DNA from 2 places in the Pseudomonas sp. S3_B08 genome. Region 2 is predicted to be linked to the other one. Evidence: predicted binding sites of a transcription regulator. Region 2 holds the regulator's gene; the other holds the start of a gene.
What was found. Region 2 encodes FliA, which starts transcription of late flagellar genes. Its sites were predicted from a motif close to CTAAAGTTTNNNNNNNNNNNGCCGNTAA; they were not measured.
Positions count from the first base shown of each region.

Region 1: flgM (flagellar biosynthesis anti-sigma factor FlgM) is a predicted target of FliA. The motif match lies at 2,882-2,909, and genes of this name have one in related genera.

Region 1 is NZ_CP162750.1:3,214,385-3,230,311, reverse strand. It holds gene AB4N73_RS14620 (MFS transporter) at 1-1,090, shown strand, start outside; gene AB4N73_RS14615 (flagellar brake protein) at 1,164-1,910, opposite strand; gene AB4N73_RS14610 (flagella synthesis protein FlgN) at 2,003-2,470, opposite strand; gene flgM (flagellar biosynthesis anti-sigma factor FlgM) at 2,519-2,845, opposite strand; gene flgA (flagellar basal body P-ring formation chaperone FlgA) at 3,008-3,769, opposite strand; gene AB4N73_RS14595 (chemotaxis protein CheV) at 3,852-4,784, shown strand; gene cheR (protein-glutamate O-methyltransferase CheR) at 4,831-5,658, shown strand; gene flgB (flagellar basal body rod protein FlgB) at 6,029-6,439, shown strand; gene flgC (flagellar basal body rod protein FlgC) at 6,443-6,886, shown strand; gene flgD (flagellar hook assembly protein FlgD) at 6,902-7,630, shown strand; gene flgE (flagellar hook protein FlgE) at 7,662-8,996, shown strand; gene AB4N73_RS14565 (ribonucleoside-diphosphate reductase subunit alpha) at 10,032-12,926, opposite strand; gene AB4N73_RS14560 (response regulator) at 13,786-14,508, shown strand; gene AB4N73_RS14555 (ATP-binding protein) at 14,505-15,927, shown strand, end outside.
Region 2 is NZ_CP162750.1:576,567-592,493, reverse strand. It holds gene motD (flagellar motor protein MotD) at 1-750, opposite strand, end outside; gene AB4N73_RS02780 (flagellar motor protein) at 763-1,503, opposite strand; gene AB4N73_RS02775 (protein-glutamate methylesterase/protein-glutamine glutaminase) at 1,503-2,648, opposite strand; gene AB4N73_RS02770 (chemotaxis protein CheA) at 2,698-4,983, opposite strand; gene AB4N73_RS02765 (protein phosphatase CheZ) at 5,037-5,825, opposite strand; gene AB4N73_RS02760 (chemotaxis response regulator CheY) at 5,844-6,215, opposite strand; gene fliA (RNA polymerase sigma factor FliA) at 6,383-7,123, opposite strand; gene fleN (flagellar synthesis regulator FleN) at 7,120-7,950, opposite strand; gene flhF (flagellar biosynthesis protein FlhF) at 8,067-9,407, opposite strand; gene flhA (flagellar biosynthesis protein FlhA) at 9,419-11,548, opposite strand; gene AB4N73_RS02735 (DUF6124 family protein) at 12,172-12,531, shown strand; gene AB4N73_RS02730 (Ig-like domain-containing protein) at 12,808-15,009, shown strand; gene AB4N73_RS02725 (Ig-like domain-containing protein) at 15,203-15,927, shown strand, end outside.

The DNA of each region.
Region 1 (15,927 bases), 2.6 Mb from region 2:
GCGGACGATCGTCGGTCTGGGCATGATGTGTCAGTACATGGTCATCGAGAGCTGGCTCAACGAGCAGGCCGATGCCAATCAGCGTGGCCTGGTGTTCAGCGGTTACATGATCGCCTCTTATCTGGGCCTGGTGCTGGGCCAGCTGATTCTGGTCATGCATCCCGGCCTCGGGCTGGAACTGCTGATGCTGGTGGCGCTGTGCTTTGCCCTGTGCCTGGTGCCCGTGACGCTGACTCGACGGATTCACCCGGCGCCTCTGCACCCCGCGCCGATGGAGCCGCGCTTCTTTATCAAACGTGTGCCGCAATCGCTGAGCACGGTGCTCGGCGCCGGTTTGATCATCGGTTCGTTCTACGGTCTGGCGCCGCTGTACGCCTCGCAACAAGGGCTGACGACCGAGCAGGTCGGTCTGTTCATGGGTAGCTGCATTTTTGCCGGTCTGCTGGTGCAGTGGCCGTTGGGCTGGTTGTCCGACCGTTATGACCGCGCATTGCTGATTCGCTGCTTTGCCGGGTTTCTGGCGGTGGCGGCGTTGCCGTTGGCGATCATGCCGCAGGTGCCGCTGGAGGTGTTGTTCGTCGTCGGCTTCTTCTGTTCGCTGGTGCAGTTCTGCCTGTATCCGCTGGCGGTGGCGTTTTCCAACGACCACGTCGAAGGCGATCGCCGGGTGTCGCTGACCGCGATGTTGCTGGTGACCTATGGCGTCGGCGCGAGCATCGGGCCGCTGCTCGCGGGTGTGCTGATGAAGTTTCTCGGCAGTCAGAGCCTGTATGCGTTCTTCAGTTTCTTCGCGCTGGTGCTGGTCTGGCGGATTCGTCCGAAAGCAGTGACCAACCTGCATCAGGTCGACGACGCACCGCTGCATCACGTGGCAATGCCGGACAGCATGTCGAGTTCGCCGCTGGTGGCGGCGCTTGACCCGCGTGTCGATGAGCAGGTGGTGCAGGAGCAGATGGTGCAGGACCCGGCGCCGGTCAATCCTGAGCCTGAGCCTGAGCCCGAAGCGCAGCCGGAAGCAGTCGTTGAAACCGAACAGGACAGTGGCGATGACGACAAGCCTGCGCCGGATATCAGCGGTGGCCGGCCTTGAGTCGTACGTAAACACCGGCGCATAAAAAAGGGCAGTCCCGCACAGGACTGCCCTTTTTATTTGTTGCTGCGACTCAGAGATCGTCTTTGTCGAAACGCCGTGCTTCACGCTGCAACTGGTAAACGAAACGCTCGACGTTGCGCGCAGCCTGGCCACTGATGTTGTGGAAGCGCAGACCGGCGAAGGTGATGTTGAGTTTTTCTTCGAAGTGCAGGTAGCGCAGCTCGACCGATGTTGGCTGATTGCCGAACAGCGGCGGGGCGATCAGGCGATCGTAGACCTGGCCCAGTTGCAGGCGATCAGTGATGTCGCCTTCGAAGCGGAATTTGCAGCCGGTGGCGGAGATGTCCAGCAGCTTGCCGTGCAGAGGAACCTTGAGCTTTTCGCCGCCCAGTTCAACGCTGACCAGGTCGGTGAGTTTCAACGCAGCGCGGAAGGCGTTGCGGCGCTGGTGGTAGACCACTTCGCTCGGCAGGTCGCCGGTGTAGAAACGGTCACCGTCGGATTCTTCGATGTTCAGCGTGCCGTTGCATTCCCAGGCGATGCGCACGCCGTCATGAAAGCCTTCGACCTTGAACGGCTCGCCAGCCTGGAGGAAGCGTTCGCCATCGCGTGGGATCATTTCGTCCAGCGCGATCGTTGCGGTTTCGCGGTCGACCTTGATCAGGTAACTCTGAAAGCGCTGGCTGCGTTCATGGAAGGTGATGATCAGCGGATCGTGGCTGTCTTGCAGCTGGCGCAGGTTGCTGGAGATTTCCAGTGGCGTGGTGAGCACCTTCGGAGGCTGCGGAGCATCATCCGCGCTTAGGGTGTTGGACACGGTTCTTCAATCTCCAGACAAAATAAGACTACGACTGGCCAGTATTTTGCCAGCATGTTGCGCAGGTGGATAGTACAGGGTCAGCGAATGGCTCATGCCTGGCTGAGCGTTCGCGGCTTGACCGGTTTGGCAAAGGTCCCGCTGGCGTCGTACAGCGCTGGCGGCTCACCGCCGGTGAGGATCTTCAGCTGATTGGCCGTGGTCGCCTGCTGGATCTGGATCGACTGGCCATTCTTGACGTTGGCAGCCTGGCACTGGGCGATCAGCGCGGTCAGGGCATCGCCCTGGGTCAGCAACTGGTCGCCAATGCTCGACTGGCTGGCCAGTTGCTCAAGACCTGTGCGATCGGTCGGCAGGTTGAGGCTGGCGAGGATTTCGCTGCGCTTGCGGCCATGCTGCTCGAGCAGAATGATCAACGCTTGCTTGGTCGCCAGAATTTCTTCCAGCAACGGCATGTCACGACCATGCAAAGCGAGGGATTCGGTTTGCAATAACTCCAGCAATTGTTGCGCTGGAGCAAAGTCGTCGTTGATCAGTTGCAATAAGTTAGTGTCGTGCATGGCTGGCCTTGGGGTTTAAGCGTCCAAAAGCCTGGCGCCGGCAAAAGCCTAGCGCTGGGCTTCGAAGTTGAGCAGTTTGCTGGCTACACGGTTGCTGTCGACTTTATAGCTGCCATCGGCAATCGCGGCTTTCAACTCGGCCACACGGGCTTTGTCGACAGCAGGCTGATCGCGCAGCTTGTCAGTGACCTTCTGCAACTGTTGAGCCTCATTGCTGAGGTGTACCGACTCCCCGCTTTTGGCGACATTGGCCTGTTCGGCCTGGGTATTCAGCGGCGCGGAGGGGCTGTTTTCAGCGCTTTCCTTGGCGTTGCTGGTACGTGTGCTGCCGGTTAGTGACGAGGAACTGTTCAATCGGTTGAAATCGATAACCATGATAAAAAACCTCTGGGAATTTGGACGCTTGCCATGTTTTCGGCTATCCCCTGAAAAACTTTAGGCCCAATCAACCATAAGCTTGCATGCGCCGTTGCGAGACCTGCTGCGGCACAGTTTAGGGAAGCGACGGGATCGGCGCCAGTTTTCTCCACGAGGCTTTTACATGGCCACTTCGACCAGTCCCGGCGCAATCACCTGCGCCTTGATAACTCTTTGAGAATTAAGGTTTTTTACTCGAATCTGTTCTTTCATTCCGCCATTGGAGAGCGCTTCCCCCGGCATGCGTACGGCAAGGGTGCCGCTGCGCGCAGTGATCACCACCTGGTCACCCTTGCGGACCACTTCGGCCTGTTCCAGATGCACCAGAGTTATGACCTGATCGGCGACCGTTGGTCGGGTAAGTTTCTGCCCGATCGCTTCGTCGACGGAGGTCAGGAAACCCTGGTTGATCGTGCTGACGTCGCGCTCGCGCAAGGTCACATCCTGCGGCTCGATAATGCCGGCGCGTTTCAGCGGACGAGTGGTCGTCACGATCTCGCGAAACAGGCGGACTTGAGCGGGTACGAACACCGTCCAGGGCGAACTGCCTTCGCAGCGAACCTTCACCGTGACGCGGCCCAGCGGGCGTGCCGGGCTCTCCAGAGTCGCTGTCAATTCCTTGTCGCACATGGGCATGCGCATGCGCGGGTCGAGCTGGTTGACTTCGATTTCGTAGCGGCCTTCGGTTTGACTGGAAGCCAAATAGTCTTCTACGGTGAATTCAAGAAAGCCCTGAGTCACGCCGATAAGCATATCAGGCAAGGTAACCGCATCTGCATGGGCAGGACTGCCAGCAAGCAAGCAGCAAACGGCGGACACCGCGCAAAGCCCTTTGCGAAGGGAGGATGTCAGGCGTCGGGAAAATGTCGTTTGAGCGTTCATACGAGTTAAAAAGCAAGCGCCGTGCCGTTTAGCAATGAATGTGCGTCGCAACAACACTTGGCGTTGATGTAGGAGTCTGGGCATGGCTGGTGTAATGGATTCGGTGAACCAGCGCACGCAACTGGTAGGGCAGAATCGCCTCGAGCTGCTGTTGTTCCGTCTCGACGGGCCGCAGCTCTATGGGATCAACGTGTTCAAGGTACGGGAAGTGTTGCAATGCCCGTCCCTGACGTTGATGCCCAAATCCAGTCCTGTCGTGTGCGGGGTAGCGAATATACGGGGAGCGACCATTCCGATCCTGGATCTGGCAATGGCAACGGGCTCCGGTGCGTTGAAAGACAAGAACAGTCCGTTCGTGATCATCACGGAGTACAACACCAAGACCCAGGGTTTCCTGGTCCGCTCGGTGGAGCGCATCGTCAACATGAACTGGGAAGAGATCCATCCGCCACCCAAGGGCACCGGTCGCGATCACTACCTGACCGCTGTGACGCGGGTCGACAATCAGTTGGTCGAAATCATCGACGTCGAGAAGGTGCTGGCCGAGGTGGCGCCGACGCCGGAAGCGATTTCGGTGGGCGTGGTCGATGTCGAGACGCAGACCAAGGCGTTGTCGCTGCGGGTGCTGACGGTCGATGACTCGTCGGTGGCGCGCAAGCAGGTCACGCGTTGCCTGCAGACCATCGGTGTCGAAGTGGTGGCGCTGAACGACGGCAAGCAGGCGCTGGATTACCTGCGCAAGCTGGTCGACGAGGGCAAGAAGCCGGAAGAAGAGTTCCTGATGATGATTTCCGACATCGAGATGCCGGAGATGGACGGGTACACCCTGACGGCGGAAATCCGCGGCGACGCACGCATGCAAAAGCTCCATATCATCCTGCATACTTCGTTGTCGGGGGTATTCAATCAGGCGATGGTGAAGAAAGTCGGTGCTGATGACTTTCTGGCCAAATTCCGTCCTGATGACCTCGCATCCCGGGTAGTCGACCGGATCAAAGCAGCAGATATCAGCTAGGGGCCTTCTGCCCCTGGCGGTCAACACGATTTAAGAGGCGGCATCATTGTCTACGGGTAATTTGGATTTCGAACAGTTCCGGGTCTTCCTGGAAAAAGCCTGTGGCATTCTGCTCGGTGAAAACAAGCAGTATCTGGTCTCGAGCCGTCTCAACAAACTGATGGAGCAGCAAGGCATCAAGTCCCTGGGTGAGCTGGTACAGCGCATCCAGACCCAGCCGCGCAGCGGTTTGCGCGAGCAGGTGGTCGATGCCATGACGACCAACGAAACCCTGTGGTTTCGCGACACCTATCCGTTTGAAGTCTTGAAGAACAAGGTACTGCCGGAAGCGATCAAGGCCAGCCCCAACCAGCGTCTGCGGATCTGGTCGGCGGCCTGCTCGTCGGGACAGGAACCGTACTCGCTGTCGATGTCGATCGACGAGTTCGAGCGCAGCAACCTGGGTCAGTTGAAGATGGGTGTGCAGATCGTTGCCACCGATCTGTCGGGCCTGATGCTCAACAACTGCAAGACCGGCGAGTACGACAGCCTGGCGATCGGTCGCGGTCTGTCGCCGGAACGCCTGCAACGCTACTTCGACCCGAAAGGGCCGGGGCGCTGGGTGGTCAAGGCGCCGATCAAGAGCCGGGTGGAATTCCGCTCGTTCAACCTGCTCGACAGCTATGCGGCGCTGGGCAAGTTCGACATCGTGTTCTGCCGCAACGTGCTGATCTACTTCTCTGCCGAAGTGAAGAAGGACATCCTGTTGCGCATTCACAGCACGTTGAAGCCGGGTGGGTACCTGTTCCTTGGCGCTTCGGAAGCGTTGAACGGATTGCCGGATCATTACCAGATGGTTCAGTGCAGCCCGGGGATTATTTACAAGGCGAAATAAGCGGTTTGCGCTGATACAAAAAACGGGAGGCCCGCAAAGGCCTGCCGTTTTTTTATGCCCGAATTATTTCCACGAACACCACGAACCCCCTGTGGGAGCGAGCCTGCTCGCGAAAGCGGTCTGTCCATAAGACAGTTGGCGCCTGACACGCCGCCTTCGCGAGCAGGCTCGCTCCCACAGGGATCTGCGCTGACCTGGCAAGGACGGCAAGCGGCAGAAAAGCGGCATCCGGCGGTAACCGGTTGCCGCTTTTCTGGCATTGCCGCTTAGCCTGTTCGGTGCAAAGCCCCGGAATACGGGGCTTTGTTCATTTGGCACGGCGCTTGCTAAAGCTCAAGTACGAAAAACCGGTCACCTGAAGGTTCCCGACATGAGCATCAGCTTCGACAAAGCGCTGGGCATTCACGAAAAGGCATTGGGCTTCCGCGCCCAGCGTGCCGAAGTGCTGGCCAACAACATCGCCAACGCCGACACCCCGAACTACAAAGCGCGGGATCTGGATTTCTCCAAAGTGCTCGAAGCACAGACCGAGAAGACCAAGACCGGCGGCCACTTTGCCCTGAACATGACCAACAGCCGGCACATCGAGGCTGAAGGGCTGGGCAACGGCGACGAGTCGCTGATGTATCGCACGCCGATGCAGCCTTCGATCGACCAGAACACCGTTGACGCTCAACTGGAACAGTCGAACTACGCGGAAAACGCCGTCGGCTTCCAGGCCAGCTTCACCTTGCTCAACAGCAAATTCAAAGGGCTGGTGTCAGCCCTGCGCGGAGAATAATCCATGTCCCTGTCCAGCGTTTTCAACATTGCCGGCAGCGGCATGAGCGCGCAGACCACGCGTCTGAACACCGTGGCTTCGAACATCGCCAACGCCGAAACCGTTTCGTCGAGCATCGACCAGACCTACCGCGCCCGTCATCCGGTGTTCGCCACCATGTTCCAGGGCGGCCAGGCCGGCGGCAGCAATTCGCTGTTCCAGAACCAGGACGCGGCCGGGCAGGGCGTGCAGGTACTCGGCGTTGTCGAAGACCAGAGCAACCTCGAAGCGCGCTACGAGCCGAACCATCCGGCTGCCGACGCCAAGGGCTACGTCTACTACCCGAACGTCAACGTGGTGGAAGAAATGGCTGACATGATTTCCGCGAGCCGCTCGTTCCAGACCAACGCGGAAATGATGAACACCGCCAAAACCATGATGCAGAAGGTACTGACCCTCGGTCAGTAATAAGGGGCGACTGCCATGAGCGTTACGGATACCACCAGCAGCCTGAGCATGAACGACATCCTGGCCAACTCGTCGAAGAAGGCCAGCAGCACGACGTCGGGCGGCATCGCTTCGGCGACCAACAGTGCCACCGGCGGCCAGGCGCTGGGCAAGGATGCTTTCCTGCAATTGCTGGTCACCCAGCTGAAAAACCAGAACCCGCTCGACCCGCAGGACAACAGCGCTTTCGTCGCGCAGTTGGCGCAGTTCAGCAGCCTTGAAGGCATCACCACGCTGAACTCCACCGTCAGCGGCCTTGCCGGCAACTACAACTCGTCGCAGGCGCTGCAAGCGTCGTCGCTGGTCGGTCGCAACGTGATCGTGCAGACCAACACCGCCCAGCTCGATGACCCGAGCAAAGGCCTGACCGGTTCGGTCACCGTGCCTTCGTCGATTGCTGGCGGCACCGTGACCATCACCGACAAGGACGGCAAGACCGTGCGCACCATCGACCTGGGCAGCCGCGCTGCCGGCGATGCCAGCTTCACTTGGGACGGCAAGGACACCGCCGGCACCGTGGTTCCGGTCGGCACTTACACGTTCAAGGCCAACGCACCGATCAACGGCACCGCGACCGACCTGGCGACTTACCTGCCAGCGACCGTCAACAGCGTGACGATCAGCCAGACCGGTGGCGAGCTGATGCTCAACCTGGCCGGCAAGGGCACCGTTGCCCTGTCCAAAGTACAAACCATTGGTATATAGAGCCGACTAACCCGGCACGAAGGAGTGGAACATGTCTTTTAACATCGGCCTTAGCGGTCTCTATGCCGCCAACAAACAACTCGACGTCACCGGCAACAACATCGCCAACGTCGCCACCGCCGGTTTCAAATCCTCGCGCGCAGAATTCGAAGACGTCTATTCGTCGACTCGTCTGGGCAGCGGCAGCAAAGTGATCGGCAACGGCGTGCGCCTGGCCAACGTTTCCCAGCAGTTCACCCAGGGTGACATCAACAACACTGGCAACGTGCTGGACATGGGCATCAACGGTTCCGGTTTCTTCACCATGAGCAACAACGGCTCGATCTCGTACACCCGTGCCGGTACGTTCAAGGTCGACAACGCCGGTTACATCACCAACACCGACTACACCTCGCGTCTGCAGGGTTACGGTGTGGATGCCAACGGCAAGATCATCAACGGCGTGTTGACCGATCTGAAGATCGACACTTCGAACCTGGCGCCGAAGTCGTCTTCTGCGGTGACCTCGAGCATCAACCTCAATTCGTCTTCGCCAGTGATCGTTGATACCGGCGCCAGCGCCGTCAAGTTTGATCCGTCGAAGCCTGAGACTTACACCAAGTCCTTCAGCACACCGATCTATGACACCCAGGGCAACGCCCACGTCATGGACCAGTACATGGTCAAGACTGGCGGGAACACCTGGAAGGTTTACACCCTGGTCGATGGCCGTAACCCGGACGCTACCGGCAGCAACCCTGTGACCACTGCGCCGGTTGCCTCGACATTGTCGTTCGACAGCTCCGGCAAGCTGGTTCAGGTGAGCACGCCTAACCCGGCGGATCCAGCCAACCCGATCATCAGCAGCGATCTGAAGATGACCGGCTGGGTGCCGGGCACTGTGACCAATGGCGTGTTTACGCCTAACGGCGCGGCAGCGAACCCGAATGGCGTGACCATCTCGATGGCCAACACCACTCAGTACAACGCTGATACCTCGCGTACGATCCCGACTCAGGATGGTTACGCCACTGGCCAGATCACTAACCTGACCATCGACGGCACCGGTACGCTGTTCGCCAACTTCAGCAACAACCAGAGCAAGGCGATTGGTCAGGTTGCACTGGCCAGCTTCACCAACGAACAGGGCTTGCAGGCTGTCGGTGGCACTAGCTGGAAAGAGACGTTCGCTTCGGGTATTCCGGGCTACGACGCGCCGAAGACCGGTACGTTGGGTGAGGTGGTGTCCAACTCGCTGGAAGAGTCGAACGTTAACCTGACCAATGAGCTGGTTGATCTGATCAAGGGTCAGAGCAACTATCAGGCGAACGCCAAGACTATTTCGACGCAGAGCACGATTATGCAGACCATTATTCAGATGACCTGATTCGGGTTTCTGACTGGTTTTTTGGGCCCCTCGGTTTTGAGGGGCTTTTTTTTTGGTCGTGGCGGCCTTTGGGCCGACCAGGCTGTTGGGTTTTGGGTGAATATCCGTTGCTTCGGTAGCGGCTGCTGGCGGTTTCGCCTGACGGCGACTTACTTTTTTACAAGCGCCTAAAAAAGTAAGCAAAAAACGCTAGCTCCTGCGTTCGGCCCTCGCAGGCTCGGGTTCCTTCGCTGCGGGATCGATCCGGTCGCAGCGGCTCCGGTTTGCTTCGCTGCACCTCCTTCCGCTGTGTCTGGCTGCGCCAGACGGTCGCTGCGCTCCCACGCCCGGATCAATCCCTCCGCTCAGCCTTCCGACGTCGCCGGTGGATCAAGATCAAGAGCACTCGAGCTTGCGCTCATTGTTGAGTGGGGCGGCTTCGCCGCGGGCAGCTGCGCTGCTTTTGCCTTTTTGTGGGAGCGAGCTTGCTCGCGAAGGCGGCATGTCAGCCGACCTGTTCTTGAAGTGGTACCCAATCCAACTGTAGGAGCTGCCGAAGGCTGCGATCTTTTGATCTGGCTTTTGCTTTTGCTTTTGCTTTTGCTTTTGCTTTTGCTCTGGCTTTTGATCCGGCTTTTGATCTTTTGCCCCTTCGGCAGGCTTCGTTACGGGATCGATCCGGGGGTGGGAGCGCAGCGACCGTACGACGCAGTCGTACACAGCGAGTGTAGGTGCAGCGAAGCCAACCGGAGCCGCTGCGCCCGGATCGGTCCCGTAACGAAGGTACCCCGAGCCCCAGCGAGCGGGCCGTACGCCGGGGCAAAGCCTTTTGGGTTACCTTTTTGGCGTCTGAAAAAGGTGACTCGCTGTAAGAGCGAAACCATAAGAAGCCGTTACCGCAGCAACGGATATTCACCCAAAACCCCAAGAGCCTGGTCGGCCCAGAGGCCGCCAAGGCCGCCAAAAAACAAAACCCCCGACAAACCAGAAGTCTGTCGGGGGTTTTCTTTTGTCTCGAGATCCCAGGCGTCTCGCAACGCCTGATCTCAGCTCAGCTTATTGGCAAGCTTCGCAATCCGGCTCGTCGATCGCGCAAGCCTTTGGCACTGGCGCCGGACCTGCCGGAGCGGCCAGGACCGAATCGTCGCCGTGGTTGCCGCCGCTGGAAACAGCGTTCAGCTTGCCGGTGTTGATGGTCGACTTCTCGGTGCTGGTCGCGGCCAGGGCACGGAGGTAGTAAGTGGTTTTCAGACCACGGTACCAGGCCATGCGGTAGGTCACGTCAAGCTTCTTGCCCGATGCGCCGGCGATGTACAGGTTCAGCGACTGGGCTTGGTCGATCCACTTCTGACGACGGCTGGCGGCGTCAACGATCCACTTGGTGTCCACTTCGAACGCGGTCGCATAGAGCTCTTTGAGTTCTTGCGGAATGCGCTCGATCTGCTGCACCGAACCGTCGTAGTACTTCAGGTCGTTGATCATCACCGAGTCCCACAGACCGCGAGCCTTCAGGTCGCGAACCAGGTACGGGTTGATCACGGTGAATTCGCCCGACAGGTTCGATTTCACGTACAGGTTCTGGTAGGTCGGTTCGATCGACTGCGAAACGCCAGTGATGTTGGCGATGGTCGCGGTCGGTGCGATGGCCATGATGTTCGAGTTACGGATGCCTTTCTGTACACGGGCGCGAACCGGTGCCCAGTCAAGGGTTTCCTTCAGGTCGACATCGATGTACTTCTCGCCGCGCTGTTCGATCAGGATCTGTTGCGAATCCAGCGGCAGGATGCCCTTGGACCACAGCGAACCGTTGAACGTCTCGTAGGCGCCGCGCTCGTCGGCCAGGTCGCAGGAAGCCTGGATCGCGTAGTAGCTGACCGCTTCCATCGACTTGTCGGCGAACTCGACGGCCGCGTCGGAGCCGTAGGCGATGTGCTGCAGGTACAGAGCGTCCTGGAAGCCCATGATGCCCAGACCGACCGGGCGGTGGCGGAAGTTGGAGTTCTTCGCTTGCGGCACCGAGTAGTAGTTGATGTCGATCACGTTATCGAGCATGCGCACGGCGGTGTTCACGGTGCGTTGCAGCTTGGCGGTATCGAGCTTGCCGTCGACGATGTGGTTCGGCAGGTTGATCGAGCCCAGGTTGCAAACGGCGATTTCGTCCTTGTTGGTGTTCAAGGTGATCTCGGTGCACAGGTTCGAGCTGTGGACCACGCCGACATGCTGCTGCGGGCTGCGCAGGTTGCACGGGTCCTTGAAAGTCAGCCATGGGTGGCCGGTTTCGAACAGCATGGACAGCATCTTGCGCCACAGGTCTTTGGCCTGGATGGTCTTGAACAGCTTGACCTTGCCCGGGTACTCGGTCAGCGCTTCGTAGTACTCGTAGCGCTCTTCGAACGCTTTACCGGTCAGGTCGTGCAGGTCCGGTACTTCGGATGGCGAGAACAGGGTCCACTTGCCGTCATCGAAGACACGCTTCATGAACAGGTCAGGGATCCAGTTGGCGGTGTTCATGTCGTGGGTACGACGACGATCGTCACCGGTGTTCTTGCGCAGCTCGATGAACTCTTCGATGTCCATGTGCCAGGTTTCCAGGTAGGCACACACCGCGCCTTTGCGCTTGCCACCCTGGTTCACGGCCACAGCGGTGTCGTTCACCACTTTGAGGAACGGCACAACGCCTTGCGACTTGCCGTTGGTGCCCTTGATGTACGAACCCAGCGCACGCACCGGCGTCCAGTCGTTGCCCAGACCGCCGGCAAATTTCGACAGCATGGCGTTGTCGTGGATCGCGTGATAGATGCCCGACAGGTCATCCGGCACGGTGGTCAGGTAGCAGCTCGACAGCTGTGGACGCAGGGTACCGGCGTTGAACAGGGTCGGGGTCGAAGCCATGTAGTCGAACGAGGACAGCAGGTTGTAGAACTCGATCGCACGGTCTTCTTTCTGCTTCTCTTCGATCGCAAGGCCCATGGCCACGCGCATGAAGAAGATCTGCGGCAGTTCGAAACGCACGCCATCCTTGTGGATGAAGTAGCGGTCGTACAGGGTCTGCAGGCCCAGGTAGGTGAATTGCTGATCGCGCTCGTGGTTGATCGCCTTGCCCAGTTTTTCCAGGTCGAAGGTAGCCAGCACAGGGTTCAGCAGTTCGAACTCGATACCTTTGGCGATGTAGGCCGGCAGTGCCTTGGCGTACAGGTCGGCCATTTCGTGATGGGTGGCGCTTTCGGCGACTTCGAGGAAGTTCAGGCCTTCGGCACGCAGGGTGTCCATCAGCAGGCGGGCGGTGACGAACGAGTAGTTCGGCTCGCGCTCGACCAGAGTACGGGCGGTCATCACCAGGGCGGTGTTGACGTCGGTCAGGGCCACGCCGTCGTACAGGTTCTTCAGGGTTTCGCGCTGGATCAGGTCGCCGTCGACTTCTTCCAGGCCTTCGCAGGCTTCGGTAACGATGGTGTTCAGGCGGCCCATGTCCAGTGGCGCGAGGCTGCCGTCGGCGCGGGTGATGCGGATCGACGGGTGAGCGTTGACCGCAGCTTCGGCCGGGGCGTGGGCAGCGCGTTCTTTCGAACGGCCGTCACGGTAGATCACGTAGTCGCGAGCGACTTTCTGCTCGCCGGCACGCATCAGGGCCAGTTCGACCTGGTCCTGGATTTCTTCGATGTGGATGGTGCCGCCCGATGGCATGCGACGCTTGAAGGTCGCAGTGACCTGTTCGGTCAGGCGCGCAACGGTGTCGTGGATTCGCGACGAAGCGGCAGCGGTGCCGCCCTCAACTGCGAGGAACGCTTTGGTGATAGCGACGGTGATCTTGTCATCGGTGTAAGGAACGACAGTGCCATTACGCTTGATCACGCGCAGCTGGCCAGGCGCGGTGGCTGCCAGATCCGAAGTCGAATCGGCGGCCTGCGGCAAGGTGCCCTGCGGGTTCTCGCGAGTTGTGTCGGTTTGCATGGGGGGTGGTCTCCACATTCTCTATGTTTGTTTGGCACCGTCATGGTGCTCACCGTTCTGTACCGAAGCACTGCAACCGACGGGCGTCGGCATTACAAACTTCGGAACAGTAGGAAAAAGGCTGCAACGCCGCATCCTTGCCGAAGTTTTGGTTACGAGCCGAAGCTCGCCACCGGATTCCTTCGCGGGTGGCAGTCATGACTGCAACACCCATACCGTTTTGTCCGTTTCGGACCAAATAAAACGGTGCCATCCGCCAGTGCGGTTTGGGCTTGAAAAAACTCGCTTGTTCTACCGGAAACCGGCCATAAAGCACTTGAGTTTCAGGTCTGAAATGTGGTTGGGCGTTTTAGGTGAAAACCCTATATGTAGGGTCTCCGTTTTCGCCGTGCTACAAGATAATGCGTTTCAGGGGGGGATTGCAACGTACTACCTGTGGATAAGCCTGTGCGTAATTTGTGTAAGAAACAGGGAAAACGCGTGTAGGCCGCGAACCTGCTGAGCCAGACCGTTTGTCACTGTTTTTTTGCCTGGAAAAACGCTTCAGCGGTTTTTTAAGGGCGCGAACCCTATCACAGAATTCCGCCTTGTCCGAACGCATTTACCGACTTGTTTTCCGGGTGATCGGCGTTTATACAATCGCTGGGCGCATGAGCATTTTTATCCTCCTGAAACATGACAGATGATCGGGAGATACACGCAGGATTGTGGGAGCGAGCCTGCTCGCGAATCGGTTGACCACTGAGCATTCAGGTTGAAGCAACAGACGCTTTCGCGAGCAGGCTCGCTCCCACAGGTTTTGTCCGTGTCAGGCGATTGTCTTTCTTCTTTTAATAAAAACAGCAAGCAGAGGTCACCGGTGGAGCAACAAACCTGGCAGGTATTGATCGTCGAGGATGACCAGCGACTGGCCGAGCTCACCCGCGATTACCTGCAAGCCAATGGCCTGCGCGTCGAGATCGAAGGCAACGGTGCGCTGGCGGCGGCGCGGATCATCAAGGAGCAGCCGGATCTGGTGATCCTCGATCTGATGCTGCCCGGCGAAGATGGCCTGAGCATCTGCCGCAAGGTGCGCAGCCAGTACGACGGGCCGATCCTGATGCTCACCGCGCGCACCGACGACGCCGATCAGATCCACGGCCTTGACCTCGGTGCCGACGATTACGTGTGCAAACCGGTGCGCCCGCGCTTGTTGCTGGCGCGCATCCAGGCGTTGCTGCGACGCAGTGACACACCCGAGCCGGTCGCGGAAAAATCCCGTCGCCTGCAATTCGGTCCGCTGGTGGTCGACAACGCGTTGCGCGAAGCCTGGCTGAGCGACAACGGCATCGAGTTGACCAGCGCCGAGTTCGACCTGCTCTGGCTGCTGGTCTCCAACGCCGGGCGGATTCTTTCGCGCGAAGAAATCTTCACTGCCCTGCGCGGCATCGGCTACGACGGCCAGGATCGCTCGATCGACGTGCGCATCTCGCGCATCCGCCCGAAAATCGGCGACGACCCCGATCATCCGCGCCTGATCAAGACCATTCGCAGCAAAGGCTACCTGTTCGTCCCTGAGGCCTGCGCAGACCTGGCGCTGTGAATTCGATCTTCCTGCGCATCTACGGCGGCATGTGCGCCGCGCTGATTCTGGTGGCGGTGCTCGGCGTGCTGGCGCTGAACCTGCTCAATCAGGTGCGCAGCGAGCAATATCGCGAACGCCTGGCCCACGGCACCTTCTCGCTGATGGCCGACAACCTGCAGCCGATGAACCAGACCGAACGCCATCGCGCGTTGCTGGTGTGGGAGCGGCTGCTCGGTATTCCGCTGACGCTGAAGAAGTTCTCTGAAACCGACCTCGATCTGGCCCAGCGCACCCGTGTGTTGCGCGGTCAGGCGCTGGTCGAGCAGACCGGGCCACATGCGGCCAAGGTCTATCGGCTGATCAGCGAAAAAGAGCAGCTTGTATTGGTAGGAGAGGTGCAGCAGATCAGCGAGCAACTGGCCCGGGCGACCATCTATTTGCTGGCCGATGAGCTGGTGCGGGTACCGGTCGGCGAACAGCCCAAGCGTCTGGCGCAGATAAAGCAGGAAAAGGGCTTCGGCTTCGATCTGCGTCTGGTCACGGTAAATGACGCCGACATGGACGAAGACCAGAGTCGTCGCGTGGCCGAGGGCGACACGGTGATGGCGCTGGGCAAGGGCGGCGATTCGATCCGCGTGTTTGCCGGCATGGTCGGCACGCCGTGGGTGCTGGAAATCGGCCCGCTGTATCAGATGAATCCTTACCCGCCGGAATGGCTGGTATTGATTGCCGCGCTCGGTCTGACGCTGATCGGTCTCATCGTTTATCTGCTGGTGCGTCAGCTTGAGCGGCGTTTGCGCGGTCTCGAAGCAGCGGCCACGCGCATTGCCAAGGGCAGCCTGGAAACCCGTGTGCCGGCGCGCGGCGCTGACTCTGTCGGGCGGCTTGCGTCGGCGTTCAATGGCATGGCTGAGCACTTGCAACAGTTGCTGGCGATCCAGCGTGAACTGGTGCGCGCGGTGTCTCATGAACTGCGTACCCCAGTGGCACGGCTGCGTTTCGGGCTGGAAATGATCGGCACGGCTACCACCCCGCAGGCACTGGAGAAATACCGCGAAGGCATGGATCACGACATAGAAGACCTCGATAAACTGGTCGATGAAATGCTCACCTATGCGCGGTTGGAGCAGGGTTCGCCGGCGCTGACCTTCCAGCGCATCGATCTGGATGCGCTGGTCAATCAGGTAATCGCAGAATTGGCGCCGCTGCGCGCCGAGGTCACGGTGCAGCGCGGTTTGTGTCTTTCATCTGCCGACAATGACGGCGCCTGGGTCGAGGCCGAACCGCGTTATCTGCACCGAGCGCTGCAGAATCTGGTGGGCAACGCGATGCGCCATGCGCATTCGCAGGTGACGGTGAGTTATCAGGTCGGCCAGTTGCGCTGCCGGATCGACGTCGAGGACGACGGGCCGGGCGTGCCGGAGGTGGCGTGGGAGC
Region 2 (15,927 bases):
GCGGCGCACATCAAGATTGCGCGACACCACCAGCACCACTCGACGGTTCTTCGCCCGGCCTTCGACCGTGGCGTTGTTCGCCACTGGCTGGAATTCGCCGTAGCCCACCGACGCCAGTCGCCCGGGGTTTACGCCCTGCATGGCGAGCATGCGCACGATGCTCGCCGAGCGCGCCGAGGACAGTTCCCAGTTGGTCGGGTACTGCGCGGTACGGATCGGTTGATCGTCGGTGAAGCCTTCGACGTGGATCGGGTTATCGAACGGTTTGAGGATCGCCGCGACCTTGTCGATGATGTTGAACGCGATGTCGCTCGGCATGGCGTCGCCGCTGCCAAACAACAGGCTGGAATTGAGCTCGATCTCGACCCACAACTCGTTGCCGCGCACGGTCATCTGGTTGGAGCTGATCAAGTCACCGAAGGCGGCACTGATGTCATCGGCGATGCTTTTCAGTGGATCGCTGGCCCCGGAAATACCGGCGTCGACCTGTTCGGCATCCTTGACCAGCGGCTTGGCCGGGGTCACGGTTTTCGGTCGTTCGTCGCCGATCGGAATCGGCTTGAGCGAGCGGTCGGAGTCGGTAAACACGCCGATCAGCGCTTCGGAAATGACTTTGTACTTGCCTTCGTTGATCGACGAGATCGAGTACATCACCACGAAAAACGCGAACAGCAAAGTGATGAAATCCGCGTAGGACACGAGCCAGCGCTCGTGATTGACGTGTTCTTCCTGGTGGCGACGACGAGCCATGAGGTTATTCCCTTAGTCCATGAAGCCTTGCAGCTTCAACTCAATGGAACGAGGGTTTTCACCTTCGGCGATCGACAGAATTCCTTCCAGCAACATTTCGCGATAACGCGACTGCCGCAACGCGATGGACTTGAGCTTGGCCGCGACCGGCAAGAGGATCAGGTTGGCACTGGCCACGCCGTAGATGGTCGCGACGAACGCCACGGCAATCCCGTTACCCAGTTGCGACGGATCGGCGAGGTTGCCCATCACGTGGATCAGGCCCATCACCGCACCGATGATGCCGATGGTCGGCGCGTAGCCGCCCATGCTTTCGAACACCTTGGCCGCTTCGATATCGCGGGATTCCTGAGTGTAGAAATCCACTTCGAGAATGCTGCGAATGGCTTCCGGCTCGGCGCCGTCGACCAGCAGTTGCAAACCCTTGCGCGAGTAGCTGTCAGGTTCAGCGTCGGCCACGCCTTCGAGGCCGAGCAAGCCTTCCTTGCGCGCCGTAAGGCTCCAATTGACCACGCGGTCGATGCCGCCGGCCAGATCGACACGCGGCGGAAAGAAGATCCAGCCGAGAATCTGCATGGCGCGCTTGAACGCACTCATCGGCGATTGCAGCAGCGCAGCACCGACCGTGCCGCCGAGCACGATCAGCGCTGCCGGGCCGTTGGCCAGCGCGCCGAGGTGACCGCCTTCAAGGTAGTTGCCGCCGATGATGGCGACGAACGCCATGATGAGGCCGATTAGGCTAAGAACATCCATCAGATACACGCCTCGACGATGTGCTTGCCGATGTCGTCCAGACCATACACCGCGTCAGCCAGATCGGCTTTGACGATGGCCATCGGCATGCCGTAGATCACGCAGCTAGCTTCGTCCTGCGCCCACACCGAACTGCCGCCCTGCTTGAGCAGACGCGCGCCTTCGCGGCCGTCGGCGCCCATGCCGGTCAGCACCACTGCCAGAACTTTGTCGCCGTAAGACTTGGCTGCAGAACCGAAGGTGATGTCCACGCACGGCTTGTAATTCAAACGCTCGTCACCCGGCAAAATCTTCACCGCGCCACGGCCGTCGATCATCATCTGCTTGCCACCCGGCGCCAGCAGCGCCAGGCCCGGACGCAGGATGTCGCCATCCTCGGCTTCCTTGACGCTGATACGGCAGAGCTTGTCGAGACGCTCGGCAAACGCCTTGGTGAACGCCGCCGGCATGTGCTGGATCAGCACGATCGGCGCCGGGAAGTTCGCCGGCAACTGCGTCAGTACACGTTGCAGCGCGACCGGGCCGCCAGTCGAGGTGCCGATGGCAACCAGTTTGTAGGCTTTGCGTTTCGGAGCCGGCGACGAAGCACTGGCAGCGGATGCACGGGCAGGCGCAGGCGCAGGTGCCGGACGTGCCGGGACAGGGCTGCTGTGGCTCGTGTGGCTGCCGTAGCTCGACGCTGCCGGAGCAGGCGTCGGCGCTGGCGCAGCGGCGGGAGCCGGCGCGCTGTAGGCACTGAAACGACGGTTACTGCGCGAGATGCTGTGGACTTTCTCGCACAGCAGCTGCTTGACCTTCTCGGGGTTGCGCGAGATGTCTTCGAAATTCTTCGGCAGGAAATCCACCGCGCCGGCGTCCAGCGCATCGAGGGTTACCCGCGCGCCTTCATGCGTCAGCGAGGAGAACATCAACACCGGGGTCGGGCAGCGCTGCATGATGTGCCGCACTGCCGTGATGCCGTCCATCATCGGCATCTCGTAGTCCATGGTGATCACGTCAGGCTTGAGGGCCATGGCCTGATCGATCGCCTCTTTACCGTTGGTGGCCGTGCCGACCACCTGGATGCTCGGATCCGCCGAAAGAATTTCCGAGACGCGGCGGCGGAAAAAACCCGAATCGTCCACCACCAGGACTTTGACTGCCATAAACACTCCATTAGGTGCAGCGGCGCGTCATCGCGCCGCCGCCCCGGATTCAAATACGCTTTGTGGCGTAACGCTTGAGCATGCTTGGAACATCGAGAATCAGCGCAATGCGGCCGTCACCGGTGATGGTGGCGCCGGACATGCCCGGAGTTCCCTGGAGCATTTTGCCCAATGGCTTGATGACCACTTCTTCCTGGCCGACCAGTTGATCGACGACGAAGCCGATCCGCTGAGTGCCCACCGAAAGAATCACCACATGGCCTTCGCGCTGCTCTTCGTGAGCGGCGGAGCTGACCAGCCAGCGCTTGAGGTAGAACAATGGCAGCGCCTTGTCGCGCACGATCACCACTTCCTGACCGTCGACGACGTTGGTGGTCGACAAGTCGAGGTGGAAGATTTCGTTGACGTTGACCAGCGGGAACGCGAACGCCTGATTGCCGAGCATGACCATCAGCGTCGGCATGATCGCCAGGGTCAGCGGCACCTTGATGACGATCTTCGAACCCTGGCCCTTGGTCGAGTAGATGTTGATCGAACCGTTGAGCTGGGAAATCTTGGTCTTCACCACGTCCATGCCGACACCACGGCCGGACACGTCGGAGATCTCGGTCTTGGTCGAGAAACCCGGGGCGAAGATCAGGTTGTAGCACTCGGTATCGCTCAAGCGATCGGCCGCGTCCTTGTCCATCACACCGCGTTTTACCGCGATCGAACGCAGGACGTTCGGGTCCATGCCTTTGCCGTCGTCGGAGATCGACAGCAGGATATGGTCGCCTTCCTGCTCGGCCGCCAGCACCACGCGACCGCCACGGGCCTTGCCCGATGCTTCGCGTTCTTCCGGCGACTCGATGCCGTGGTCGACAGCGTTGCGCACCAAGTGGACCAGCGGGTCGGCCAGAGCCTCGACAAGGTTTTTGTCGAGGTCGGTTTCTTCGCCCACCAGTTCCAGGTTGATCTCTTTCTTGAGCTGACGTGCGAGGTCGCGAACCAGACGCGGGAAGCGCCCGAAGACCTTCTTGATCGGCTGCATCCGCGTTTTCATCACGGCGGTCTGCAGGTCAGCGGTGACCACGTCGAGGTTCGACACGGCCTTGGACATGGCTTCGTCGCCGCTGTTGAGGCCCAGACGCACCAGACGGTTACGCACCAGCACCAGCTCACCGACCATGTTCATGATCTCGTCGAGCCGCGCGGTGTCGACGCGCACGGTGGTTTCCGCTTCGCTGGCCGGCTTTTCTGCCGGGGCAGCAGCTGGCGCGCGGGCCGGAGCCGGTGCAGCAGCGGCGGCCGGTTTCGGCGCCTCGGCTTTCGGTTCAGGCTTGGCGGCAGGCTTCGGCGCAGCAGCGGCAGCCGGAGCTTTCGCCGCTGGCGTGGCGACGCTCGACACGGAGCCGGCAGTCGCAGCGCTGGCGTCAAACTTGCCTTTGCCGTGCAGTTCGTCGAGCAGCGATTCGAATTCGTGATCGCTGATCAGGTCACTGCCGGCCGCAGCGGCTGCCGGTGCAGCAGGTGCTGACGGGGCCGAAGCGATGGCCGATTCCAGCGCGTCAACGGCGAAGTTGCCCTTGCCATGCAACTGATCGAGCAAGGCTTCGAATTCGTCGTCGGTAATGTCCGAGCTGTCACCCGCAGCAGGCGCGGCCGGAGCAGCCGGCGCTGCTGGTGCCGCCGGAGCGACCGCATCGACAGCAAACTGGCCCTTGCCGTGCAGCTGATCGAGCAGCGATTCAAATTCGGCGTCGGTGATTTCATCGCTCGCCGCCGTGTCGGCAACCGGCGCGGGCGCCACAGCAGCGGCCGGAGCCTCAGCCTGGGCCTTGACGGCATTCAGCGAGTCCAGCAGTTGTTCGAATTCGTTATCGGTGATGTCGTCCGAGGAGTCGCTTTCAACGACCAGTTCTTCGATCATCTCGGCAACCGGCGAAGCCGGGGCTTCATCCGCCGATTGCGGTTCGGCCAGACGCGCCAGCGCGGCCAGCAGTTCCGGCGTGGCAGCGGTGATCGGTGCACGCTCACGGACTTCGCTGAACATGCTGTTCACCGCGTCCAGTGCTTCGAGCACAACGTCCATCAGTTCTGCATCAACGCGACGCTCACCCTTGCGCAGGATGTCGAACACGTTTTCGGCGATGTGACAGCACTCCACCAGCTCATTGAGCTGAAGGAAGCCGGCGCCCCCTTTTACAGTGTGGAAACCGCGAAAAATTGCATTGAGCAGATCTGCATCATCCGGACGGCTTTCCAGCTCGACCAGTTGTTCGGACAGTTGCTCAAGAATCTCGCCGGCCTCAACCAGGAAATCCTGAAGGATCTCTTCATCGGCGCCGAAGCTCATTAATGGGGTGCTCCTACAGGTCTAAAAACCCAAAAAACCCGAATTCCGAAACTCTAGAATCCAAGGCTGGATAACAAATCGTCCACATCGTCCTGACCGGACACAACGTCTTCTCGTTTATCGGCATGAATCTGCGGACCTTCACCCTGCGAGAGATGTTTTTGTGGATCTTTTTCAGCAAGCATTGCGGCGCGGTCATGTTCGATGCCCGCAAAGCGGTCGACCTGACTGGCCATGAGCACGAGTTTGAGCAGATTGCTTTCGACTTCGGTGACCAGTTGGGTCACACGCTTGATCACTTGACCTGTGAGGTCCTGGTAATCCTGAGCCAGCAGGATGTCGTTGAGGTTGCTCGACACCGCACGGTTGTCCGTGCTGCTGCGTGACAGAAAACCGTCGACCCGGCGCGCCAGTTCACGGAACTCTTCAGCCCCGACCTCGCGACGCATGAAGCGGCCCCAATCGGCGCTCAACGTCTGCGCTTCATCAGCCAGACTGTTGACCACCGGGGTGGCGCTTTCCACCAGATCCATGGTGCGGTTGGCCGCGGCTTCCGTCAGCTTGACCACATAGCCCAGGCGTTCGGTGGCGTCGGTGATTTGCGACACTTCCTCGGCCTGCGGCATGTGCGGATCGATCTGGAAATTGACGATCGCACTGTGCAGTTCACGTGTGAGCTTGCCCACTTCCTGATACAGGCCGCGGTCACGGGTCTGATTGAGCTCATGGATCAGTTGCACCGCGTCGCCGAACTTGCCTTTTTCAAGGCTCTCGACCAGTTCGACCGCGTGTTTTTTCAGGGTCGATTCGAAATCGCCCTGTGATGATTCGTTATGCTCCATAGCTCCCCCGCGCATTCATCAGCCGATGCGTTCGAAAATCTTCTCGATTTTGTCTTTCAACGCCTGAGCCGTGAAAGGTTTGACTACGTAACCGTTCACACCGGCCTGAGCGGCCTCGATGATCTGCTCGCGCTTGGCTTCAGCAGTCACCATCAACACCGGGAGGTGCTTGAGTTTTTCATCGGCGCGCACGTGACGCAGCAGGTCGATACCGGTCATGCCCGGCATGTTCCAGTCCGTTACCAGAAAGTCGATGCTGCCGCTGTTGAGCACCGGAATGGCAGTGGTGCCATCGTCGGCCTCGACGGTGTTGGTGAACCCAAGATCGCGCAGCAGGTTCTTGATGATCCGCCGCATCGTTGAGAAGTCATCAACGATGAGGATTTTCATGTCTTTGTTCAATTCGACCTCCAAGCAGTCTTAAACGCGCCCAGCACCTGGACGCGCCACTTCAATCAATCGGCGCAGCACTTAAAGTTTGTCTGGAGCACAACGGATCGAGACCGGCGCCGTTCATCACCGCACCAGCCTCGTTTCGCAGTGTCCCCACACTGCCTTCAGCGCGCTCGCCACTCCCCCAAACGCCCCCGCAGACGGGCCGCGCACTGGCTGTGTAACTGGCTGACCCGCGATTCACTGACGCCAAGGACTTCACCGATTTCCTTGAGGTTCAGCTCTTCGTCGTAGTACAGCGCCAACACCAGTCGCTCACGCTCCGGCAAATTGGCAATCGCGTCCGCCAGCGCCGCCTGAAAGCGTTCATCTTCCAGATCGCGTGACGGCTCCATATGAGCACTGGCGCCATCCTCGTGCAGCCCTTCGTGTTCGCCGTCCTGCAACAGGTCGTCGAAACTGAACAGGCGACTGCCCAAGGTGTCATTCAGAATCCCGTAGTAATCGTCGAGACTCAATTGGAGTTCGGCCGCAACCTCGTGATCTTTAGCGTCACGGCCGGTTTTAGCTTCAATCGAGCGAATCGCGTCGCTGACCATCCTGGTATTACGGTGAACCGAGCGTGGCGCCCAATCCCCTTTGCGCACTTCATCGAGCATCGCGCCGCGGATTCGAATGCCCGCGTACGTTTCGAAACTGGCGCCTTTGCTGGCGTCGTATTTGGTCGAGACTTCCAGCAAACCGATCATCCCGGCCTGGATCAGGTCTTCGACCTGCACGCTGGCCGGCAGGCGCGCCAGCAAGTGATAGGCAATGCGCTTGACCAGTGGCGCGTAACGCTCGATCAATTCGTATTGCGCGTCACGCGCCGACTTTTTGTAAAGATTCATGCCACTGGCGGTCATATCACAGGCCCTGCGGTTTGCTGCACGAGACGCTCGACGAAAAATTCCAGATGCCCGCGCGGGTTGGCGGGCAGCGGCCAGGTATCGACCTTCTGGGCGATGGCTTTGAAGGCCAGTGCGCACTTGGAACGGGGAAAGGCTTCGTAGACGGCGCGCTGCTTCTGCACTGCCTTGCGCACGCTTTCGTCGTATGGCACGGCGCCGACGTATTGTAGGGCGACGTCGAGGAAGCGATCCGTGACCTTGGTCAACTTGGCGAACAGGTTGCGCCCTTCTTGCGGGCTCTGCGCCATGTTGGCCAGCACGCGGAAGCGGTTCATGCCGTAGTCGCGGTTGAGCAACTTGATCAGCGCGTAAGCGTCGGTGATCGAAGTCGGCTCGTCGCAGACCACCAGCAACACCTCTTGCGCGGCACGAACGAAACTGACTACCGAGTCACCAATACCCGCAGCGGTGTCGATCACCAGCACGTCGAGATTGTCGCCGATGTCGCTGAACGCCTGGATCAGGCCGGCATGTTGCGCCGGGCTCAGGTGCACCATGCTCTGCGTGCCGGAGGCCGCCGGCACGATGCGAATCCCGCCCGGGCCTTGCAACAGCACGTCGCGCAGTTCGCAACGGCCTTCGATAACGTCGGCCAGTGTGCGCTTGGGTGTCAGCCCCAGCAGAACGTCGACGTTCGCCAGGCCCAGGTCGGCGTCCAGCAGCATGACCCGACGGCCAAGCTCTGCCAGCGCCAGCGACAAGTTCACTGACACGTTAGTCTTGCCGACGCCACCTTTGCCGCCGGTCACCGCGATCACCTGTACGGGATGCATGCTGCCCATGTTATTTCTTTACCTTGTCTTGCATAGACGGAGGCCACATTACTGGCTGCGCGTTCCTGATCGGAACAATGCGTGGCAGACCATCGATGTAGGTACAAAAACTGTTCATGATTACCTCAGCCAACCTGCTTGGTCGGGCTGTGATAGATATCAGCGAACATGTCAGCCATGGCTTCTTCGCTGGGTTCTTCCTGCATTTGCACGCTGACGGCGCGGCTGACCAATTGATGACGACGCGGCAGATGCAGATCATCCGGAATCCGTGGGCCATCGGTCAGGTACGCGACCGGCAATTCATGACTGATCGCCAGGCTCAACACTTCGCCGAGACTGGCCGTTTCATCCAGTTTAGTCAGGATGCAGCCGGCCAGCCCGCAACGCTTGTAACTGTGATAAGCGGCGGTTAGAACCTGTTTCTGGCTGGTGGTTGCCAGGACCAGATAATTTTTTGAGCGAATGCCACGCCCGGCCAGGCTCTCAAGCTGCATGCGCAACGCCGGATCACTGGCTTGCAGCCCGGCAGTATCGATCAAAACCACGCGTTTGCGTAGCAGTGGATCCAATGCCTGCACCAGCGATTGACCCGGATCGACGTGCGTTACCGGCACGTTGAGGATGCGCCCGAGGGTTTTCAATTGTTCCTGCGCGCCGATGCGGAAGCTGTCCATGCTCACCAGTGCAACGTTCTGCGCGCCGTACTTGAGCACATAACGCGCGGCGAGCTTGGCCAGCGTGGTGGTCTTGCCCATGCCGGCGGGGCCGACCATGGCAATCACACCGCCCTCTTCCAGCGGCTCGACTTCCGGCACGGCAATCATCCGCGCCAGGTGCGCGAGCAGCATGCGCCAGGCCTGACGGGGTTCTTCGATATCGGTGATCATCGCCAACAGATCGCGCGACAGCGGGCCGGACAGGCCGATGCGCTGCAGACGGCGATACAGATTGGCCTGGGCCGGACGGCTGCCTTGCAGCTGATTCCAGGCCAGGGTGCCGAGCTGCACTTCCATCAGCTCGCGCAGGCTGTTCAATTCAAAACGCATCGAATCCAGTGCACGCGGATCGACACCCGCCGAGGCCTGCGCAGGCGCTGCGGCCGGGCGCGTCGGCGCGGCGTAGGTCGGCTCGCTCAACGGTTCGGCAGCAGTCAGCGGCAGGCCTGCGGTCAACGGCAGCCCGGCGAACAACTGCTGATTGGTGTTGCCGTCGGCTTCGCCACGCAGGCTCAGCTCGGCCTGGGCGGTGACGATGCGCGACTGGGTCTTGCGCAGCTCGTCTTCGAGTTCCATGTTCGGAACCCGTGGCGCCAGCGCCGACAATTTGTAATCCAGAGCCGCCGTCAACTCGACGCCGCCGGCGATGCGGCGGTTGCCGATGATGGCGGCATCAGCGCCCAGTTCATCGCGAACCAGCTTCATGGCCTGACGCATATCGGCGGCGAAAAAACGCTTAACTTGCATAAACCACTACCTCAGCCGTTGGGCCCTACTGTCGCAACGATGGTCACTTGCTTGTTGTCCGGTACTTCCTGGTAGGCCAGTACATGCAGCCCTGGCACTGCGAGGCGGCCGAAACGCGAGAGCATCGCGCGAATCGGGCCTGCTACCAGCAGGATCACCGGTTGGCCTTGCATTTCCTGACGCTGGGCCGCTTCGATCAACGAACGTTGCAGCTTCTCGGCCATGCTCGGCTCCAGCAGAACGCCCTCTTCCGAGCCTTGTCCTGCCTTCTGCAGACTATTGAGCAATATCTGTTCCAACCTTGGTTCCAATGTGATTACAGGCAGCTCGGACTCAGTGCCTACAATGCTTTGGACGATTGCACGGGATACGCCGACCCGCACAGCGGCGACCAGCGCGGCGGTATCTTGACTCTTGGCAGCGTTGTTCGCGATCGCTTCGGCGATGCTGCGAATGTCGCGCACCGGCACGTGCTCGGCGAGCAGCGCTTGCAGGACCTTGAGCAACTGCGACAGCGAAACCACGCCCGGCACCAGCTCTTCCGCCAGTTTCGGCGAGCTCTTGGCCAGCAATTGCATGAGTTGCTGCACTTCCTCGTGGCCAATCAGCTCACTGGAGTGCTTGTACAGAATCTGGTTCAAGTGGGTGGCGACCACGGTGCTCGCATCGACCACGGTGTAGCCGAGCGATTGCGCCTGGGCGCGCTGGCTGATTTCGATCCACACCGCCTCCAGGCCGAAAGCCGGATCTTTGGCGTTGATACCGTTGAGCGAGCCGTAGACCTGACCCGGGTTGATCGCCAGTTCGCGATCCGGGTAGATCTCGGCCTCGGCGAGAATCACGCCCATCAGCGTCAGCCGATACGCGCTCGGCGCCAGATCGAGGTTGTCGCGGATATGCACGGTCGGCATCAGAAAGCCCAGATCCTGCGAGAGCTTCTTGCGCACACCCTTGATCCGCGCGAGCAATTGCCCACCCTGATTGCGGTCCACCAGCGGAATCAGGCGATAGCCGACTTCCAGGCCGATCATGTCGATCGGCGTCACGTCGTCCCAGCCCAGTTCTTTGGTTTCCATGGCGCGGGCCGGCGACGGCAGCAGTTCCTGCTGACGCTTGACCTCTTCCAGCGCCACGACCTTGGCGACGTTCTGCTTCTTCCAGAACAGGTAAGCGCCGCCTGCGGCCAGCGCGGCCATGCTCAGGAAGGAGAAGTGCGGCATGCCCGGCACCAGCCCCATCACCGCCATCAAACCAGCGGCCACCGCCAGTGCTTTCGGCGAGGCGAACATCTGGCGGTTGATCTGCTTGCCCATGTCTTCCGAGCCGGACGCACGGGTCACCATGATCGCCGCTGCTGTAGATAACAACAGTGATGGCAATTGCGCCACTAAACCGTCACCGATGGTCAGCAAGGCGTAAACCTTGCCCGCATCGCCGAAGCTCATGCCGTGCTGGAAGATACCCACGGCCATGCCGCCGATGAGGTTGATGAACAGAATCAGCAGGCCGGCGATGGCGTCACCACGGACGAACTTGCTGGCACCGTCCATCGAACCGTAGAACTCCGCCTCCTGGGCGACTTCCTGACGGCGCGACTTGGCTTGATTCTGGTCGATCAGGCCGGCGTTGAGGTCGGCGTCGATCGCCATTTGTTTGCCGGGCATCGCATCGAGGGTGAAGCGCGCGCTCACCTCGGAAATCCGCCCGGCACCCTTGGTCACCACGACGAAGTTGATGATCATGAGGATCGCGAAGACCACGATACCGACCACGTAGTTACCGCCAATCACCACCTCACCGAACGCCTGAATCACCTTACCGGCAGCGGCGTGGCCGTCCTGACCGTGGAGCATGACCACTCGCGTCGAGGCCACGTTCAGCGCCAGTCGCAGCAGCGTCGCCACCAGCAGAATCGTCGGGAACACGGCGAAATCCAGCGGCCGCAGCGCATACACGCAGACCAGCAGGACGACGATGGACAGGGCAATGTTGAAGGTAAAGAAGACGTCGAGCAGGAACGGCGGTACCGGCAACATCATCATCGCCAGCATGACCAGCAGCAACAACGGCACGCCCAGATTGCCTCGACTGAGATCGGCAACGTTGGTGCGTGCTGTATTGAATAACTGAGTGCGATCCACCGGTTTTCCCCGTTCCTTTAAAGCAAACTTTTGACGCCCCGAACGGGCGCAGGGCGGCTATTGCAAGAAGCTTTCCAACTTTTGCCGGGGAATGAAATAGAGAGGGTTTACTTGGGATTTATCGGCTGATTGGGCTGGCCCCTTCGCGAGCAGGCTCGCTCCCACAGTTTGACATGCATTCCCAATCGGACATTTGGAATACGGCCCCTGTGGGAGCGAGCCTGCTCGCGAAGAGGCCTTCGAATGCGGCGCATTTTTTTCGATTTAAACGAAGCTGTTTACAAGACACCAGCAGACACGGTCTCAAGGCTACAAATCCTTGCGCCATTGCCTACAGCCAAGCCAGAATCCGCCGGCTTGTGCGCTTTGGGGTCGGATTCTATTGTGGTCCGGTCGCTGACGAATCAGCGATCGGGTTTAGCGACTCGGACCAACTCAGTGCATCAGCGATCATGGCTTCGTTGCGGGATTTTTCGCCCGCAATAACGTTATGGCGGCTGTATGCGGGAGACCTTCGGGTCTACCGGGGTGCCTGAGACCGGTTCGCTAACCTGCGTACAGCTGCCACCTTCACTTGTTTAGCGACAGGGGGAACGTGGCTCCATAACCTCAGGAGCTTCACCATGATCAAACCAACACCCAACCCGCCCGAATCCGCCCCCACCTCCACCTACGAATCCCTCGATTCAAAAAAACTCCACCAAGCCGCCGATCGCGCCCTCGACCACTACCTCTGCCCACCCGGCTCGACCCCACCACCCTTCAGCCCCCGCGCCATGTACGCCGTCACCGCCGACACCAAAAACGAAGACCTCCTGGCCAACGCCTGCGAAACCCTCGCCTCGGCCAAAACCATCGCCCAGGAATTCGCCGGGCCGGTCAAACCATCGCAGCGCCGAACGCTGATGGGGATTGCGCAACTGATCATGCTCGGGGAACTGGCGGTAAATCGGGTGCTGGATAATCTGGAGTTGCCTGGATGATGCGGTTCGGCTGAGTGATTCGAGTGAGAGAGCCGGCCTTTTGGCGAGCAAGCTCGCTCCCACATTTTGATCTTCTTGGATGCAAATCTTGCAGCGGCTGAAGATCCTGTCGAGTGCAGCTTGCGCGAGCTAGGCCTCTCGGCGGCGCAGGAGCGCCCACCCCTTCAGCGATACCATTGGTCGGATAACCGTCCCCACCTGTCAGATCTGACAGGTGACGGGCGCCTCGTTTTGCGTTGTGATGAACCTTGCCTGCCATTGTTCCTGGAGAACAGAATGAGCGTTCAAGTCCATTCAACCGAAGCCAACGCTGCCCTGGCCTTGTATCCCGTGTACCCCCCGCAATGGATAACACCGGTGCTGCCTCCAGGTACTGCTGATGGTGGCCTTCCTCTCTCGGCATTCACTCCATCTGGGGTCGAACTTGTCATCGACCCCATAACCGGCTTGCGGAATTGGGTCATGGCGGCTTATGACGTCGTGACTATTTTTGTCAACGGAGTCAACACCGGCATCAGCAAAACCATCTATCCCGGTGAGGAGCAGGAACGCATTCTTTTGCACGTGCCGGCGAGCTGGTTCACAAACGGTGTCAACGATGTCCGCTACAGAGTGACCCGAGCCAGCGGTAACGACGCTGACTCACCCACACTCAAGCTGCTCTACAACAACCCGGCGCCTACCGTCACCGTCAGCCATCCACCCAGCGTCGCACCGGGGCAGACGGCAGTCATCACGATCACCGTCGGTTACTCACGGCCTCACGACACGGTCACGCTCACCATAGGCACCTGGAGCATCACATTTCCCAACCCCACAAGCCCGATCAACCATACCCTGACGGCTGCCGAATTGCAGTTGATTGGCGACGGCACCCATTCGGTCTTCGCCAGGGTGCGCGATCAATTGACCAACAACAATGAGTCGGCGACGACCCCGATCACTATCACCGCCAATCAGAAGGTGTACAACTCGCCGATAATCGCTGAGGCCGTGGACGGCATGCTCGACGTGGCCGCACTGAGGGGCCAGGACGCCACGCTGCGAGCACGCGACTGGACGGGAATCCAGGTCGGTCAGCAGGTGTGGTTGAAGCTCACCGGCCAGAAACCTGACGGCTCGGCGCACGTCCTGCAATTCTGGAATGGTGACACCCACAAGGTGAATGCGACCTGGGTCAGTCAGGGGTTCTGGGATAAACCGCTGCTCATAGCTTTTCTGAAAGAATTGAAAGAAGGATCGCTGTTGAAACTGGAATTCTGGGTATCGGAGGACAAGAGCAATGACTTCGCTAGCGCCACGCAGTTTCCGTATCAGGTGTATACCGTCATTGGCCTGCAACTTGTCCTGCCACCCCCAACCTTGAACCCGCCCACAGTGCCGATTGACGTTTTGGCTAATCCGGATGGAGTGAAGCTTCAGATAACAGGCTTCGCAGCAGAGAAAGACGATAAGGCTCAATTCGTCCAGGTGAACGCGCCGGCCGGTGCGCCGCCGTTTCCGGTGGTGGATTTTGTTGGTGGGATTGCAGAGATTTCATTGAGCGCTGCGTTTCTGGCGGCTTGGCATGGCAAGGCGATTGAGTTTCGGTGGGATTTGATTCGCGCTGGACAACCGGCCGGGGCATCAGCAATAGCCGGCTTTGATGTCAGGATTATCGCTGATGCAGATCCCCGCTTGCCAACGCCGAACGTGACCCAGGCACAGGATAATAAAACGTTAAACTTAAACAGCTTCACGGGCGATGCGGAAGTGACATTAGATCACTGGACTGGCATTTCGACGGATCAGATTATTAATCTACAGTGCATTGGAGTCGACAACTCTGGCACCCCCCACACAATCGAGCTTCTGACCAACCATCAAATCACTGCGGAAAATATCGAACACGGTTTTATAGAGAGCCTATCAAGAAGCGAGCTCAATAAACTTAAGGACAACGAAGAGATTCAAATTAAAGCATGGGTAGAATTTGCCTCAAGCAACGGCATTCCGACCATAATGCTTCCGACGTTAATCCTCACTCTCATTATAATTCCAAACGAGATAATCATAAACTTTGATAATGAGCCGTCTCGAGCACTGTACACCGGGGAGTCACTCGAAACGCAGTATGTCACTATCACTAATATATCTTCGTCGCACCCCATATCAATATCGCCGGCAAGTGGCAGCGGTGACCCCCCATTACAAAACATTGAGAGGCAAGTAGTTTTTACATCACTGGGAACCTGCCAAATACACTTTAACTTTAAACATGCATTCACATACATCAGCTTTTATCAAGCCTGGGGAAACGTAACAAACAGGGCAAACTATTATGATTCAAAAGGATCTTTCCTAGGATATCAACTTCTGACTCCCACAGTAAAAGATCCCGCGCAACTTATCGAATTTAGAGGCACTGATGTTGCTCGAGTGGAAATAATCACAAATAATGACGCGATCGCCATCGACAATTTTAGATGTGTACGATAAGCCGCCCCGCACCTGAATCAATAAAAAAGGTTAATCCAAGCTCCGGAGTTCGCAAAAAAAACACACACAAAGCGATACCATTGGTCGGAAAACCGTCCCCACCTGTCAGATCTGACAGGTGACGGACGCCTCGTTCTGCGCTGTGATGAACCTTGCCCGCCATTGTTCATCACCAGTGTTCGAGGAGAACAGAATGAGCGTTCAAGTCTATTCAACCGAAGCCAACGCAGCCCTGGCCTTGTATCCCGTGTACCCCCCGCAATGGATAACACCGGTGCTGCCTCCAGGTACTGCCGACGGTGGCCTTCCTCTCTCGGCATTCACTCCATCTGGGGTAGAACTTGTCATCGACCCCATAACCGGCTTGCGGAATTGGGTCATGGCGGCTTATGACGTCGTGACTATTTTTGTCAACGGAGTCAACACCGGCATCAGCAAAACCATCTATCCCGGTGAGGAGCAGGAACGCATTCTTTTGCACGTGCCGGCGAGCTGGTTCACAAACGGTGTCAACGATGTCCGCTACAGAGTGACCCGAGCCAGCGGTAACGACGCTGACTCACCCACACTCAAGCTGCTCTACAACAACCCGGCGCCTACCGTCACCGTCAGCCATCCACCCAGCGTCGCACCGGGGCAGACGGCAGTCATCACGATCACCGTCGGTTACCCACGGCCTCACGACACGGTCACGCTCACCATAGGCACCTGGAGCATCACATTTGCCAACCCCACAAGCCCGATCAACCATACCCTGACGGCTGCCGAATTGCAGTTGATTGGCGACGGCACCCATTCGGTCTTCGCCAGGGTGCGCGATCAATTGACCAACAACAATGAGTCGGCGACGACCCCGATCACTATCACCGCCAATCAGAAGGTGTACAACTCGCCGATAATCGCTGAGGCCGTGGACGG